Regions from separate parts of the Bradyrhizobium sp. 157 genome, predicted to be linked through region 1. Evidence: riboswitches for the same ligand, from Rfam matches in the RefSeq annotation. Region 1 holds a riboswitch; each other region holds the start of a gene.
The links. A riboswitch is a leader RNA that binds a small molecule or an ion and turns the genes downstream of it on or off. The one in region 1 is predicted to bind cobalamin.
Positions count from the first base shown of each region.

Region 2: linked by a shared signal. The riboswitch ahead of IVA95_RS23515 (TonB-dependent receptor) and the one ahead of IVA95_RS04250 (DUF1636 domain-containing protein) in region 1 are both predicted to bind cobalamin.
Region 3: linked by a shared signal. The riboswitch ahead of IVA95_RS21165 (ribonucleoside-diphosphate reductase subunit alpha) and the one ahead of IVA95_RS04250 (DUF1636 domain-containing protein) in region 1 are both predicted to bind cobalamin.
Region 4: linked by a shared signal. The riboswitch ahead of IVA95_RS20605 (TonB-dependent receptor) and the one ahead of IVA95_RS04250 (DUF1636 domain-containing protein) in region 1 are both predicted to bind cobalamin.

Region 1 is NZ_JADPKF010000019.1:57,582-61,497, reverse strand. Features, by position in the region: gene IVA95_RS04260 (cobyric acid synthase) at 1-651, opposite strand, end outside; gene cobO (cob(I)yrinic acid a,c-diamide adenosyltransferase) at 676-1,329, opposite strand; cobalamin riboswitch at 1,365-1,582, shown strand; gene IVA95_RS04250 (DUF1636 domain-containing protein) at 1,675-2,049, shown strand; gene cobW (cobalamin biosynthesis protein CobW) at 2,046-3,080, shown strand; gene cobN (cobaltochelatase subunit CobN) at 3,080-3,916, shown strand, end outside.
Region 2 is NZ_JADPKF010000086.1:91,742-95,657, reverse strand. Features, by position in the region: gene cobT (nicotinate-nucleotide--dimethylbenzimidazole phosphoribosyltransferase) at 1-402, shown strand, start outside; partial or broken gene IVA95_RS23520 (histidine phosphatase family protein) at 413-985, opposite strand; cobalamin riboswitch at 1,106-1,307, shown strand; gene IVA95_RS23515 (TonB-dependent receptor) at 1,422-3,785, shown strand; gene IVA95_RS23510 (PepSY domain-containing protein) at 3,798-3,916, shown strand, end outside.
Region 3 is NZ_JADPKF010000079.1:91,874-95,789, forward strand. Features, by position in the region: gene IVA95_RS21165 (ribonucleoside-diphosphate reductase subunit alpha) at 1-1,808, opposite strand, end outside; cobalamin riboswitch at 1,924-2,144, opposite strand; cobalamin riboswitch at 2,278-2,492, shown strand; gene metE (5-methyltetrahydropteroyltriglutamate--homocysteine S-methyltransferase) at 2,632-3,916, shown strand, end outside.
Region 4 is NZ_JADPKF010000077.1:222,614-226,529, forward strand. Features, by position in the region: gene IVA95_RS20590 (ABC transporter substrate-binding protein) at 1-20, opposite strand, end outside; gene IVA95_RS20595 (ABC transporter ATP-binding protein) at 20-802, opposite strand; gene IVA95_RS20600 (iron ABC transporter permease) at 799-1,842, opposite strand; cobalamin riboswitch at 1,977-2,175, shown strand; gene IVA95_RS20605 (TonB-dependent receptor) at 2,287-3,916, shown strand, end outside.

The DNA.
Region 1 (3,916 bases):
TGATGTGCGCGCCTCGATCAGCCGGTAACCGTCCTCAAACAGTGACGGATCGCCGCGGAACTTGTTGATTAAGAAGCCGCGGATCATGGCCGCATCTTCGGGATCGAGCACGGCCTTAATTCCGACGAGCTGCGCAATTACGCCGCCGCGGTCAATATCGCCGACCAGCACGACGGGAACGTCGGCCTTGCGGGCAAAGCCCATATTCGCGATATCCGCGGGCCTAAGATTGACCTCGGCGGGGCTGCCGGCGCCCTCGACCAGTACTAGATCGGCGCGATTCTTCAAACGGGCGAAACTCTCGAGAACCGGCGCCATCAGCGATGGCTTCATCGCAGCGTATGCACGCGCGCGCAGCGTCGCCACGCGGCGTCCGTGCACGATGATCTGGGCGCCGACATCGGTTTCCGGCTTCAGCAAAACCGGATTCATATCGGTATGCGGCTCGACACCTGCGGCCTGCGCCTGCAATGCCTGCGCGCGTCCGATCTCGCCGCCATCAACGGTCACGGCGGCATTGTTCGACATGTTCTGCGGCTTGAACGGCAGCACCCGATTGCCGCGCCGGGTCGCAGCGCGCGCAAGGCCGGCAACGATGAGCGACTTGCCCACGTCCGAACCCGCTCCCTGGATCATCAATGCGCGCGCCATCGAATCCAACTCCCGATTGTTTGGTCAGAACTCAACGCCGGGCTGGGCTTTGATGCCGGATCGGAAGGGATGCTTCACCAGCGTCATCTCCGTGACGAGGTCGGCGGCGTCGATCAATTCCTGCTTGGCATTGCGTCCGGTGAAGACGACATGCGTCATTGGCGGCTTTGCATTCTTAAGGAACTCTATGACCTCTCCGATCTCCAGATAGTCGTATCGAAGCGCAATGTTGATCTCGTCGAGAATCACCATGCGCAAGCCTTCATCGGCGATCAGCTGCTTGGCCTTTTCCCATGCGGTGCGGGCGGCGGCGATGTCGCGGGCGCGGTCCTGCGTTTCCCAGGTAAAGCCTTCCCCCATCGAATGGAATTGGCACAGTTCGCCAAAATGCCCGGTGAGCAAGCGGCGCTCGCCAGTGTCCCATGCACCCTTAATGAACTGTACCACGGCGCAGGGAAAGCCATGCGCAACGCACCGCAAGATCATGCCGAAGGCCGAGGAAGATTTTCCCTTGCCCGACCCGGTGTGGACAATGATGAGTCCCTTCTCTCCGCTCTTGGTGGCCATCATCCGGTCGCGCGCCGCCTTCTTCTTGGCCATTTTTGCCGCATGGCGGGCATCCAATGCGATTTCGGAGAGCGCAGTTTCGTCATCAGCGGCATCAGATCCGGAAGTCATCTGCACGTCCTTCTTGACAAGTTGCACGCTTGGGCAAATGGTGGGGTGGCGTTGGTTCCTGTCCTACGACAGGCGAAGAGGGAATGCGATAGGACTCTAGCGTCGAAGCTTGAGTCTGAAGCGCAGCCGCCCCCGCGACCGTGACCGGAGAGATCTCCAAAAGCCACTGACCCGTTCGGGGTTGGGAAGGAGGAGATCGAGGGAAAAACCTGCTCCGCAAGCCGGGAGACCTGCCAGCGCAACGATCGACCACCGGCGGACGGGGTGTTCCGCGACGGGGAGCGAACCCGTGCGTCATTGGTTCGCTTACCTCATCGCCTCCGCCAAAATTGTTTGAGAAGGGCGATGACCGTCACGCTTCACGTCTGCATCACCTGCCGTGCCGGGCAGGCCTTAAGAGAAGGCGAAATCACACCGGGCGCGCGTCTACACAGCGCTATCCTCGAGACTGGCGTGCCGGAGGGCGTCATCGTTGTTCCGGTCGAATGCCTGTCGGCTTGCAGCCAAGGCTGCTCGATTGCGCTCTCTGGAATTCGGCGCTGGTCTTATGTCTACGGTCGCTTGTCCGATGCAAACGCGCCGGATGTGCTTGCCGGGGCTGCCGCCTACGCGGCGGCGCCAGATGGTATTGTGCCCTGGCGCAGCCGGCCGGAGATCTTCCGCAAGCAATCGCTTGCCCGTATTCCACCGATCGCTCTCCTGCCGGAGGCCGCAGAATGAATACGCTCGCCAAGGTTCCGGTGACCGTCGTCACTGGTTTTCTCGGGTCGGGCAAGACTACGCTGATCCAGAACCTGATCACCAACGCGAACGGCAAAAAGCTTGCGGTGCTCGTCAACGAATTCGGCAGCGAGGGCGTCGACGGCGAGATCCTGAAATCCTGCGCCGACGCCAGCTGCCCTGCCGAGAACATCCTTGAGCTCGCCAATGGCTGCATCTGCTGTACAGTCGCCGACGATTTCATCCCCGCCATGGAGCAGCTACTCTCGCGCCGCGTGAGGCCTGATCATATTGTGATCGAGACATCGGGCCTGGCTTTGCCGAAGCCGCTTCTCAAGGCGTTCGACTGGCCGGAGATCCGTTCACGAATCACGGTCGACGGCGTTATTGCGCTTGCGGATGCCGAGGCCGTGGCGGCCGGTCGCTTTGCGCCGGACCCTGCCGCAGTGGAAGCGCAGCGTTCGGCCGATCAAAACCTCGATCACGAGACGCCGCTGTCGGAAGTATTCGAAGATCAGATCGCGTGTGCGGATATCGTGCTGCTTACCAAGGCGGACCTTGCAGGCGAGGCAGGACTTGAAGCGGCCAAGGCGGCGATCGCCGCCGAAATGCCGCGTCGCGTGCCGATGCTGCCTGTAGTCAACGGTGCAGTCGATGCGCGTGTGATCCTTGGTCTCGAAGCGGCCGCTGAGGACGATCTCGCCGCGCGACCTTCTCATCACGACGGCGAAGAAGAGCACGAACACAACGATTTTGCTTCAGTAGTCGTCGAGCTCCCTGAAGTTGCTGACGTGGATGCGCTGGTCGAATCGATCCGGCGGCTTGCGCGTGAGCAGAACGTTTTGCGCGCTAAGGGATATATCGCGGTCGCGGGCAAGCCGATGCGATTGCTGCTGCAATCGGTCGGCGAGCGGGTGGGGCATCAGTTCGATATGCCCTGGGGAACGCGGCCAAGGCGGTCGAAGCTGGTTGTGATCGGTGAACACGATGATATCGATGAGGCGGGCATCAGGGCGGGACTCGGTATTTGATGCACGTCGTCTTTCGCGAGAGCCGAGGTCTTTCGGAGACCGCGATCCCTAGGGATCTCGACCAGGACCCGGCCGACCTTGTCGTGCTCTCGTTCTCGGACAGCGATCTCGCCGCGTTCGCCTCCGGCTGGCGTCGCAGCCGTGCCGGCCTGCCGTCGCTGAGGCTCGCGAACCTTGCGGAGCTGCGTCATCCCCTGTCGGTCGACACCTATATCGAGCGGACGCTGTCGCACGCGCGCGGCATTTTGGTGCGCCTGATCGGCGGTGAGTCCTACTGGTCATATGGGCTGGCTGCCTTACATCAACTCGCGAAGGACCGCGACATCGCGCTTGCGGTGCTCCCGGCGGACCGTCGCGACGATTCGCGCCTGGATGCGCTCTCGACAGTGCCCGTATCGACGCTCAGACGGCTGAAGGCGTTCTGCGACAAGGGCGGAACGATTGCGGCGCAGGCTGCAATCGCCCAACTCGCACTAGTCTCGGGTCTCTATGCGGGACCTGTCGTCGGCGAGGTCGAAAATCCCGAGATCGGTTTCTACGATCCGCGTCGTGGTGCAATCGAGGCGCCGCCAAACAACCCCGCTTGTGGGCCGCGTGCGCTCGTCACCTTCTATCGCTCCTATCTCACCGCGGCGGATACCGCCCCGGTCGACGCGCTGATCACGGCCCTGCGGAAGAAGGGTTTTGATGCCTATGGCGTGTTCGTCACCTCGCTAAAGGCGGCCGGTGTGGCGGATTGGCTTAAGGGGAAGTTTGAGCAATGCCCGCCTGCGGTGATCGTCAATGCAACCGCCTTCTCTGCGGTCACTGACGATGGCACGACGCCTTTCGATGCC
Region 2 (3,916 bases), on a different contig from region 1:
GCCGCGCTGGCCCTGCACAGGCTTGCGGGGGCTTCTGCCGAAAAGATCTTGTGTGCAGTTGGGGGTCTCGAGATCGCCGCCATCTGCGGTGCGATCATCGCAGCCGCGCAGCGGCGCATTCCGGTCCTGATCGACGGCTTCATCGTGTCAGCTGGAGCGCTCGCGGCGGTGCGTCTCAATCCGTCGTGTCAGCCATATCTCTTGCCCTCCCACCAATCGGCGGAGCAGGGACATCGCCTGATTCTTCGCGCGCTCAACGTCCATCCTCTGGTCAGCCTGGACCTGAGGCTCGGCGAGGGATCTGGTGCCGCGCTCGTACTGCCGCTGGTGCGGCTCGCATGCGCCCTGCACAACGGCATGGCGACCTTTGCGCAAGCCAACGTGCCGGATCGGCCGGCCTGATGACGGCGCTTCAAGCAGCGCGCTGATTGACCGATAGCACCCGCCAGCCATTCGACAGCCGATCGATGCGAGTGAGGAAGAGCGGGTCGATGACGAAGCGGAGGGCAGCCTACGGGGTGAGGTCAAGTGCGATGCACAGCGCAGCGCGGATGGTGCCGGAATGGACGACAAGGATTGCCGGTCCGGTCCCGATCTGATCGAGGCCCTGCCGAACCCTGACAATCTGATCTTCAAAGCTTTCGCCGCCCGGCGGCCGGGAGCGAGCCGGATCGCTCCAGAACTTTGCGTAGCCTTCGCGGCCGGCAGCGGCGAGATCGTCGTGGCGCTGCCCGGTCCAGTCGCCAAAATCCTGCTCGCGGAATTCGGGCACCAGGATCGGGTCACGCCCCAGCGCACGCGCCGTGTCGACGGTTCGTCGCGACGGGCTTGCGTAGCTTGCGGCGTCCTGCGGCAGATGCCGTCTCAGCGCTTCAAGTTGCGTCCGGTCGTTGAGATCCGCGGGGGCGTCCGAGGCATGGATCGTCCCTGCGACGCCATTGACGACGGCATGCCGGACCAGCCAGAGGAAGGTGTCCCCTTCCATTCAACGTCTCCACCTACGTCAGAGCAGTAACGCGATAGCACGCTCCGGTAAGCAATTGTCAATGTAGAGATCGCTGCGACAAGGACACCGAGACTGCACATTGACTCCGTGCTCGTCTTAATCCTAGATGCACGCGACGGTTTCCCCTTACGGGGGTGAAAAGGGAATGCGGTGCGAGGAGGTTTCCTCAATGCCGTAGCTGCCCCCGCAACTGTGAGCGGAGAATGTTGCGTCACGAGCCACTGGGCATCTCGGTCCCGGGAAGGCGACGCAAGGTAACGACCCGCAAGCCAGGAGACCTGCCGTCAGCCGTGGTCACACGCGAAGATATCGGTCGGGGAGTACAGACATTCGGCTTCACCCGAGGCTTAGCAAGCTGGAGGTTGAGACCTGGGTCGCTGTGACGTGCCACTGACGTCATACCGAGGTATCAACCATGTCGTCTCTTCGTGCCGCCCGGTCGGGCCAATTCTTGCTCGCATCCGGCGTTCTCTCTTATTTTGCTTCCCTCGACATCTCCGTGGCCTGGGCGCAACAGGCGAGCTCCCGTGAGCAATTGCCACCCGTCGAGATTTATCCGGGTGCCGATCAGAAGCGCAGACCGGCAAGGCCGGCCGGTCGCGACGAACGCGGCGCGCGCCATACGGCGGCAAGCAGAGCCACGTCCGCCGCGACAGCACCGAAGCCTGATGAGCAAGCAATGCAGACGCCGCCGAACACGAACGCTGTCGCCAAGGGCGCTTCGCGTCTTGGCCTGACCGTGCGCGAGATTCCGGCAACCGTCGAGGTGATTTCAGCTGAGACGATCCGTGAGCAAGGCTATCGGACGGTGTCGGAAGTCGCGCAAGGCGCGGTCGGCGTGACGTCCGGTGACAATCCGGCCGAGCCCTCGGCCTTCTCGATGCGCGGCTTCACCAACAGCCAGATCAACGTGCTCTACAACGGCATCAAGATCGGTCCGCAGAACATGACGTCGCGTATCATGGATGCGGCCAATCTCAAGGCAGTGGAGTTTCTGAAGGGACCAGCCTCACTGTTGTCGGGCGAGGGTGCCGCCGGCGGTGCGGTCAATTTCGTGACCAAGCAGCCGCACATCGGGCCGATCCGGAACGAGGCGTACTTCTCCTATGACTCGCTGAATTCGTTCCGGAGCTACTACGGCTCCGGCGGCAGCACCAACATCCAGGGCCTGGACTACCGGTCCGACATCAGCCGCTCCTCACTCAACGGTTTTGCCGATGACACCAACACGAAGACGCTCGACGTATCGGGCCAACTGAATTACCGCATATCCGATAATCTCAAGGTCTGGGGCGCCATCGAATACAAGGAGGACCGTTCGAGGGCCTATTGGGGCGTGCCGCTCGTTCCGGTCGCCTTCAGCGGATCCCATGCCACAGCCGGCATTGTCTCCGGGAGCTACGTCTCGAACTACAACGGATCGAACCTGGGGCCCGTCACGATCGACGACCGCACCTTCAACAACAACTACAACGTTCTCGATAATCGTAACGTGGCGAAGGAGGTGTGGCTTCGCGGCGGCTTCGAGCTCAGGCTCGCACCCGGTCTGACCCTGAAGAGCCAGGCCTATGGCTATGGCGCCGAGCGCGAGTGGCTCAACAACGAAGTTGAGGCGTTCAACGCCAATTCGAACCTGGTCGATCGCGAGCGCTTCTACGTGGCGCATCGCCAGAAGCTCGCAGGCAACATCACCGACTTGACCTGGGATGCGAACATCGTCGGTATGGATAACCGCCTCGTGACGACGGTTGCGGCGAGCGGCCTCGATTTCGTCCGCCCGGGTGCCGCCAACTTCCCCCACGACCTGGTCGCGCTGGTCGATCCCGCGCGTGGATACTACGGCCTGCTGACGACGCAGCGACAGACCGCTCGAATCGACAATGAGTCCCTGTCGTTCGAGGATCGCCTTAAGATCACACGGACATTTGCTCTGGTCGGTGGCCTGCGCATGGAGCATATCGGGCTCGACCGGAATTCGACCGACGCGAACGGCGTGGTGAAGACGGGCTTTCCCTTCTCGAAATCCTGGATGCCGGTGACGGGCCGCATCGGCTACACTTGGGAGGCCGTTCCCGGCCTGACGTTCTTCAGCCAATACGCGACGGGTGCAGACGTGTCGGCCAATAACATTTTTCTGCTCGGGCCGCTCCAGCCGCTCGACCTGACAACGTCGCGGACCTATGAAACCGGCGTGAAGCATCTGTTCTGGGACAACCGGGCGGAGTGGTCGTTCTCAGCCTTCGATATCCTGCGCAAGAATGTCTATGCGGCGGCCGGCGGCATGCAGCTCAACTTCGCCGGACGGCAGGAATCGAAGGGCGTGGAGCTCGCAGCCTCCATGCGCCTGACGGAAGCCTGGCGTGTGTGGGGCAACATCGCCTATATCGACGCGCGCTATGCCGACTACAATTTTGCTGGTGGCTCGTTTTCCGGGAATACGCCGCCGAACGTGCCGCGCGTCGTCGCGAACGCCGGCGCGTCCTACCGGTTCTTCACGCCGTGGCCGGTCGAGCTCGGGGTGATCGGCCGCCATGTCGGCGATCGCTACAATACCGATGCCAACACCGTGACGATGAACGCCTACACGGTGGCCGATCTCTATGCCTTCGTCGACATCCCCAAATCCGTCTTCAATGCCGTCGAGCAAACGCGGCTGACTTTCCGGGTGCGGAATGTGACCGACAAGCGCTACGCGATCTGGGGCGATCCGTTCTATCCCGACCAGATCCTGCTGGGAGCCCCGCGCACCTATGAGATCTCCGCCGCCCTCAAATGGTGAGGTGATTGCCGTATGATGGACGGACTGGTCCTGCTGCACCGATGGCTCGGGGTCGCGTTCTGCCTCCTGTTCGCAATGTGGTTTGCGACCGGCATTGTCATGCACTTCGTTCCGTTTCCGTCGCTCACGGA
Region 3 (3,916 bases), on a different contig from region 1:
CAGACGGCGGTCTCGTCGTCGGACGTATTGAGCGTGATCTCGGTGCAGAGGTTTGAAGAATGAATCACGCCAGCATGGCGCTGCGGCGAGCGTAGATTGCAGGGATCCTTGAACGTGATCCAGGGATGCCCGGTCTCGAACAGCATGGTCAGCATTCTGCGCCAGAGATCGGTGGCGCGGATCTGCTTGAACACGCGGATATCGCCCCGCGCCGCCTTGGCTTCGTAAGCCGCGTAACGCTCGGCGAATGCCTCGCCGTAGAGGTCATGCAGATCGGGCGTCTCGTCCGGCGAGAACAGCGTCCATTCGCCGTCGGCCTCGACGCGCTGCATGAACAGGTCGGGCACCCAGTTCGCCGTGTTCATGTCATGGGTGCGGCGGCGATCGTCGCCGGTGTTCTTGCGCAGGTCCAAAAATTCCTCGATGTCGATGTGCCAGGTTTCGAGATAGGCGCAGACCGCGCCTTTGCGTTTGCCGCCCTGGTTGACGGCGATCGCGGTGTCGTTGGCCACCTTTAGAAACGGCACCACGCCCTGGCTTTCGCCATTGGTTCCCTTGATGTGCGCGCCGAGCCCACGCACGCGGGTCCAGTCGTTGCCGAGCCCACCGGAATATTTTGCGAGCAGCGCATTGTCCTTGACCGACTTGAAGATGCCGTCGAGGTCGTCGGCGATGGTGGTGAGAAAGCAGGACGACAATTGCGGCCGCAGCGTGCCGGAATTGAAAAGCGTCGGCGTCGAGGCCATGAAGTCGAACGACGACAGCAAATCGTAGAACTCGATCGCGCGCGCCTCGCGGTCGATCTCGCGGATCGCCAGCCCCATCGCGACCCGCATGAAGAACGCCTGCGGCAGCTCGATGCGATTGCCGTGCACATGCAGGAAATAGCGGTCGTACAGCGTCTGCAGACCCAGAAACTGGAACGCCAGGTCGCGTTCCGGCTTCAATGCCGCGGCAAGCTTTTTCAGGTCGAAGCGCGCCAGATCGGGATCGAGCAGTTCGGCCTTGATGCCGGCCTTGATGTAGGCCGGAAAGTACTCGCCGTAGCGCTCGGCCATCTCGGCCTGCGATGCGCTGCTCGGCGTATTATGCACGAAAGACAGCACCTCGGTGCGCAGCTTGTCGAGCAAGAGCCGCGCGCTCACATAGGCGTAGTTCGGCTCCTGCTCCACCAGCGTGCGCGCGGCCATCACCGACGCCAGCGCCAGTTCGTCCTCGCTGATGGCGTCATAGAGATTGCGCTGCGTCTCGGCGAGCACCGCGGTGGCGCCGACGCCCTGAAGGCCAGTGCAGGCTTCTTCGATGATCAGCGTCAGCCGCGCGATATCGAGCGGGACCTGCACGCCACTGGCCAGCGTGACACGTAACGAGGGCTTCCCCGATGGCTGGGCGGCCATGGCCGCGTCCTGTCCGGCACGCTGGCGCGTGCGTTCCTCGCGATAGAGCACATAGGCGCGCGCGACCTTGTGATGCTCGCTGCGCATCAAGGCGAGCTCGACCTGGTCCTGCACGTCCTCGATATGAAAGGTGCGGCCCTCGCTCATCCGGCGCGACAGCGCGCCGACGACTTCGGCGGTCAATTGCTCGACGATTTCATGCACCCGGCGGGAGGCCGCCGCGCCATGTCCCTCGACCGCGAGAAACGCCTTGGTCATCGCGACCGAAATCTTGCTGGCGTCGAATTTCGAAACCGTGCCGTTGCGACGAATCACCTGCATCGGCGGCTGCGCTTCCGAGGCGGCAAGCGATTCGGGCAGCAATCGGAGGAATGGAGCGGCGCTGGCTTCGCGATCGAGAGAGAGTGACATCAAGAGACCCCGTGATGGTGTTGGGGCTGGATGTCAGAGAGGACGCTGCTTCAAGTGCACGGGCTGGAAATGCCGGCATGAATCTGCAAGCGCCGCCGGGACACCCCGCCCGTGGACGTTTTTTCGGTGTCGCGGCAGGTCTCCTGGCTCGCAGGTCGCCGTTGTCCCCGTGTCTTCCCAATGCGATGCCGCATCAGTGACGTAAGATTCGGAAACAACTCACTGCTTACAGTTGCGGGGGCAGCGCCGGATTCTCGCGCATTACGCGCGATACACCGGCTTCCCTCTTAGCCACCATGTGTTGGGTCATGGCGGACCGTGACAGCTATATCTCGTGTTATTCGCGTCCGCCTGTCAATGGGAAGAGCAGGTGATGTGCAAGAATTTCGGCGAGGGAACTCTCGGCTGTGAACAACGATTACAACGCGCCGGCGAATATCGCCGAGTTGACGCGCCTGCCGCGTTGCCGATAAGTGGACCCTGTCGTGGTTCTTCGGGAGACGTTCTTCCGAAGCTAAGAGGGAAGCCGGTGCGGCCGAAAAGCCAAAGCCGGAGCTGCCCCCGCAACTGTAAGCGGCGAGCCGCTGTCCAATGAAGTCACTGAAGCCTCACGAGGTTTCGGGAAGGCCGGACAGCAGCATTGACCCGCGAGCCAGGAGACCTGCCTCGACAACATACACGTCCTCGGGCGGGGTGTCCCGGTGGTGCGGTTGCGATTTTCCGCGCGCGCTCTGCCGTTCGCGAAAATCCAGACGTGTCACTTCGGCCTTTGCCCCCAACTTTTGGGGTTAAGCCAATGTCTGGTTCTACGTCTTCTTCCACAATCTCCACTTCCTCACTTCCCGTTGCCTCCCTTGGCACGCCGCGCATCGGTCCGCGCCGCGAGCTGAAATTCGCGCTGGAGAGTTTCTGGTCGGGCGCAACCGACGAGAGGGCGCTGATCGAAACCAGCGTCGGGCTTCGCGCCGCCAACTGGGCGCGCCAGAAAAAGCTTGGCGTCACCGTGATCCCGTCGAACGATTTCTCGTTCTACGACCAGGTGCTCGACACATCCGTGATGGTTGGTGCGATTCCGGAAATCTATCGCTGGAACGGCGGGCCGGTCTCCCTCGCGACTTACTTTGCGATGGCACGCGGCGCGCAAGGCAAGGCGCGTGAAGCGAGCTGCGGCCATATCAATCACGGACACGACGCCGCGCATGGCGTGCCGGCGCTCGAGATGACAAAATGGTTCGACACCAACTACCACTACATGGTGCCCGAACTGGCCAAGGATCAGAAATTTGTCCTCGCCTCGCGCAAGCCGATCGAGGAATACGAGGAAGCCAAGGCGCTGGGTTATCAGACCCGCCCTGTGCTGGTCGGGCCGGTCACGTTTCTCAAACTCGCCAAGAGCAAGAATGCCGGTTTCAATCCGCTGTCCCTGCTTGATCGCTTGGTGCCGGTTTACATCGAGGTCCTGCGCGAACTCGCCTATCGCGGCGCGAAATGGGTGCAGATCGACGAGCCATGTCTCGTGCTCGATCTCGACGTCGTCGCCCGGCAGGCACTGCATTATGCCTATGCGGAGATCGCGAGCGCAGTACCGCAGCTCAAGATCATGCTGGCGACCTATTTTGGCGGGCTGGGCGCCAACCGCGACCTCGCGCTGTCCCTTCCCATCGCCGGCCTGCATCTCGATCTGGTGCGCGCGCCGGAGCAGATCGACGAGCTCGCCGGTTTTCCTGATGACCGCGTGCTGTCGCTCGGAATCATCGACGGCCGTAACATCTGGCGCGCTGATTTGAGCCGGCTTCTCGACCGGTTTGAGCCCGTGATCGCCAAACTTGGCAAGCATCGTGTGCAGAGCGCCCCCTCCTGTTCGCTACTGCATGTCCCGATCGACCTCTCACTTGAGACCGGGCTCGATCCCGAAATCAAAAGCTGGCTGGCATTTTCGGTGCAGAAGCTCGAGGAACTGGCCGCGCTCGGAACGGCGCTCGCCAGCGGCCGCGCAGCGGTCGAGGCCACTCTGAAAGCCTCAGACCAGGCGGCAGCCTCCCGCAAGGCGTCGCCGCGCATTCACGACGCGAAGGTAGCGGCACGCGTTGCTGGCATCAATGAGCCGA
Region 4 (3,916 bases), on a different contig from region 1:
AGAACGCCGAACCGTCGCATCAGATATCCGCCCAGGGCACGATCACCGCCTCGCGCTGATATTCCGCGCGGTAGGCGCTGATCCGAAATACGTCCGCCATCACCTGCTCCGATAACGCCTCGCTCGGTGTGCCCCGCGACACTAGATTGCCTTCCTTCAGCACCAGCACATGGTCGGCAAACCGCGCAGCGAGGCCTAAATCGTGCGTCACCACGATGACCAGCACGCCCTTGTCCGCGGTCGCGCGCAAGTTCCTCATGACATCGATCTGGTGGCGGGGGTCGAGCGAGGCGGTCGGCTCGTCGGCCAGAATGATCGGCGCTTCCACCGCCAGCGCGCGCGCCAACGCGACGCGGCTGCGTTCGCCGCCGGATAATTCGGTGACGCGGCGATCGCTGAATTCCATCACGTCGACCGCCTGCATCGCGCGCAGCACGGCCTCGGCATCCCTGGGCGACAGCCGCGCCGGATCGGTTGCGCCATGCGGGTAACGCCCGAGCGCCACGATATCGCGCGCCGGCAGCGGCCAATGCACGAGATGCCCCTGCGGCAGATAGCCGAAACGTTTGGCGCGCTCGCGCAGCGGCAGCGAGGCCAGCGCATCGCCGCCGATCGTGATCTCGCCTTCGGAGGGGATCAGCCCGGCTAGCGCGCGCAGCAGCGTGGTTTTGCCAGCGCCATTCGGGCCGACCAGCGCCACCAGGTGTCCCGCCGACAGCGCCAGCGAAACGTCCTTCAGCACGACGCGGCCGGCGAGCCGCACGCCGAGTCTCCTTGCGATCAGCAGCGCAGCCTCACTCATGCGACGCCCCCGCCGAGCGCGCGGCGTTCGCGCATGATCAGATAGAGAAAGAACGGCACGCCGATGATCGAGGTCAGCACGCCGACCTTGATGTCAGAGGTCGAGGGAATGATGCGCACCGCAATATCGGCGGCGAGCAGCAGCGCCGAGCCCGCGAGCGCGCTCGGCACCAACAGCCGCCCGGGATCGTGGCCGATCAGGGGCCGCATCAGATGCGGCGCGACCAGGCCGATGAAACCAATAGTGCCGGTAACCGCGACCGCGCCGCCAACACCGAGCGCAACGCCCGAAATCACGAACAGCCGTAGACGCCCCACATCGACGCCGAGGCTTTGCGCGGTTTCTTCGCCCAGGCTGAGCGCGCGAAAAGCGTGGCGCTGGCTGAACAGCATGACCGCGCCGGCAATGATGAAGGGAAACGCGAGCATGACATGCTGAAAGCTGCGGTCCTCCAGCGAGCCCAATAGCCAGAACGCGATCTCCAGCACCACGAAGGGGTTACTGGAGAGGTTCATCACCAGCGCGGTGGCAGCGCCCGCAAAGCTCGAAATCGCCAGTCCGGACAGAATGAGGATCAGCAGACCCGCATTGCGGCCGGCGATCGAGAGCAGCACGAACACCGAAGCGAATGCCGCGATGATCGCGGCGACCGGCAGCGCATAGGAGCGCACGTCGGCCAACCCGAGCGCGATCACCAGCACCGCGCCGAACGCCGCTGATTGCGGCGCGCCGAATAGCGAAGGCGAGGCCAGCGGATTGCGCAGCAAGCCCTGCAGCGACGCGCCCGACAGCCCGAGGATGGCGCCGATCGCCAGCGCCAGCAGCGTGCGGGGCAGGCGGATTTCCCGCACGATCACCTGCGCCACCTCGCTGCCGCCACCGAACAGCGCTTGCGCCACCGCAAGGGGCGACAGCCGCACCGGCCCGATGCCGAGCGAGATCAGCATCAGGAGCACAACAAGGGCAGCAAGCGCCGCGGTCGCGCCGATCCGCCGGCGCGCGGCGTCCTCATTGGTCAGGGCTACGGCTTCAACACTCATCGATCGTCCTAAAGCAGGTTTACTCGCCCCGGTACAGGTGGCGGGCAGGCGTGCTCATGCGGCAAAAATAGCGCACTCGTCCAGTGAGGATCGCGGGACGCCCCGGGGCGCATTGACTCGGACTTTGACAAACTTCTACCATAGTTCCCGACGGTTCCCGTTTTGGGGATCAAAAGGGAATGCGGTGCGGGGAAATCCCCCAATTCCGCGGCTGCCCCCGCAACTGTAAGCGGCGAATCCTTCGTCACATGCCACTGGGCACTCGGTCCTGGGAAGGCGACGATGGGTAACGACCCGCGAGCCAGGAGACCTGCCGTCAGCCGTGGTCACACGCGAAGATGTCGGTCGGGGAGTACAGACATTAGCTTCACCTGAGCTGCTCAAAGCACATGGTGAGACTTGGTTCGCTGTGACGTGCCACTGACGTCATACCGAGGTTAAACCATGTCTTCCACCACCACAGTCGCGAAGCGGCAGCGCCGCTTCTGGCTTGCCTCCAGTTTCCTGGTGCCCATCATTTCCCTTGGCATATCCGGCGCGCAGGCGCAGCAGAGGCCATCGGAGCAGTTGCCGCCGATCGAGGTAACCTCGCCCACCGATCCGAACCGGACTCGCGCAAAACCGACCTACAATGAAACGTCGACCTCGCGCCGCGTCGTGCCGGCGGCGGTGCCGTCGACCGGCGGAAGACCCGCAGCAGGGATCGGCTCGAACACCGCATCCCAGAGCGTCTCGCAAGGCGCGGACGGCAGCGGCGGCCGCCAGTTTTCAGGAATCGTCGGCTCGGCGTCGACCATTATTACCGCCGAAGAGATCGCGCACTCACCGGCTCAAACGCTGCAGGAAATCATCGCGCAAACGCCCGGCGTGCAGCTGACCAGCCTGTTTGGTGGCGTCAACGGCGCCAAGACCAGCGTCGACCTGCGCGGATTCGGCGCTTTCGCGACCTCAAATACGCTGGTGCTCATCAATGGCCGAAGGCTCAACGACATCGACATGGCCGGTGTCGATTTTTCGACCATTCCGCGCGACTCGATCGAGCGCATTGAAATCACCCGCGGCAACAGCGGCGCAGTGCTGTATGGCGACAACGCGGTCGGCGGCGTCATCAATATCGTCCTGAAGAACGGCGTCGGCGGTCCACCTGTTGCCATGCGCGCAGAGGCCGGTATCGGCTCCTTCAACCAGCGCATGGCCTCGGTTTCGACGGCGCTGAATTCGGGACCATGGTCGACCTCATTCTACGGCAACGCAATCAAGTCCGACGGCTATCGCGAAAACAACGCGCTCGACCAGCGCAACGGGATCGGCAATCTCAATTACACCACTCCCGATCTCAAGGCCTTCCTGACGGTGACCGGCGACGACCAAAAGCTCGGACTCCCCGGTGGCCGCATCGTCGATCCCTCGATTGGCGTCAACGAACTGGTCACGAACCGCCGCGGCGCCGCCACCCCATTCGATTATGGCAATCAGCAGGGCGCCAGCGCTACTGCCGGTTTTACAAGAACCCTGTGGAACGGAGCCGAACTCATTGTTGATGGCGGCGTCAGAGACAAGAAAACGCAAAGCGGATTCTTCGGAGCGATACCGTTTGCGTCGCCATTTCCGAGTTTCTCCTCCACCTATAACGACGCATCATTGCAGACTTGGTCGATCACGCCACGATTGAGCATCAAGAACTCGATCCTCGGGGTGCCCTCACAGATCCTGACCGGTATCGATTATTACGATGCGACGTTCCGCCAGGACCGCGGGGCGTTCAAGGGTCTTGCGCCGACCCACATCTACGATCTGTCGCAGCAGATGCTGGCCGGCTACTGGCAGCACACGGTAGGCCTGTTGCCGACGACCGACTTCTCCTATGGCGCCAGGATTCAAAACACCAGCCTGAGCGCCCGGGATCGGTTCGACGCCAACGCACCCGGTTGCGCCATGTTCTTTAATTGCGGCGATCAAGCCTCCCCGCTGGACAGCAACGAGACGCAATACGCCTTGCACGTGGGCCTTGAGCACCGACTCAACAACACATTCTCGGTGTTTGGCCGCGCCGCGCGCGCGTTCCGTACTCCGA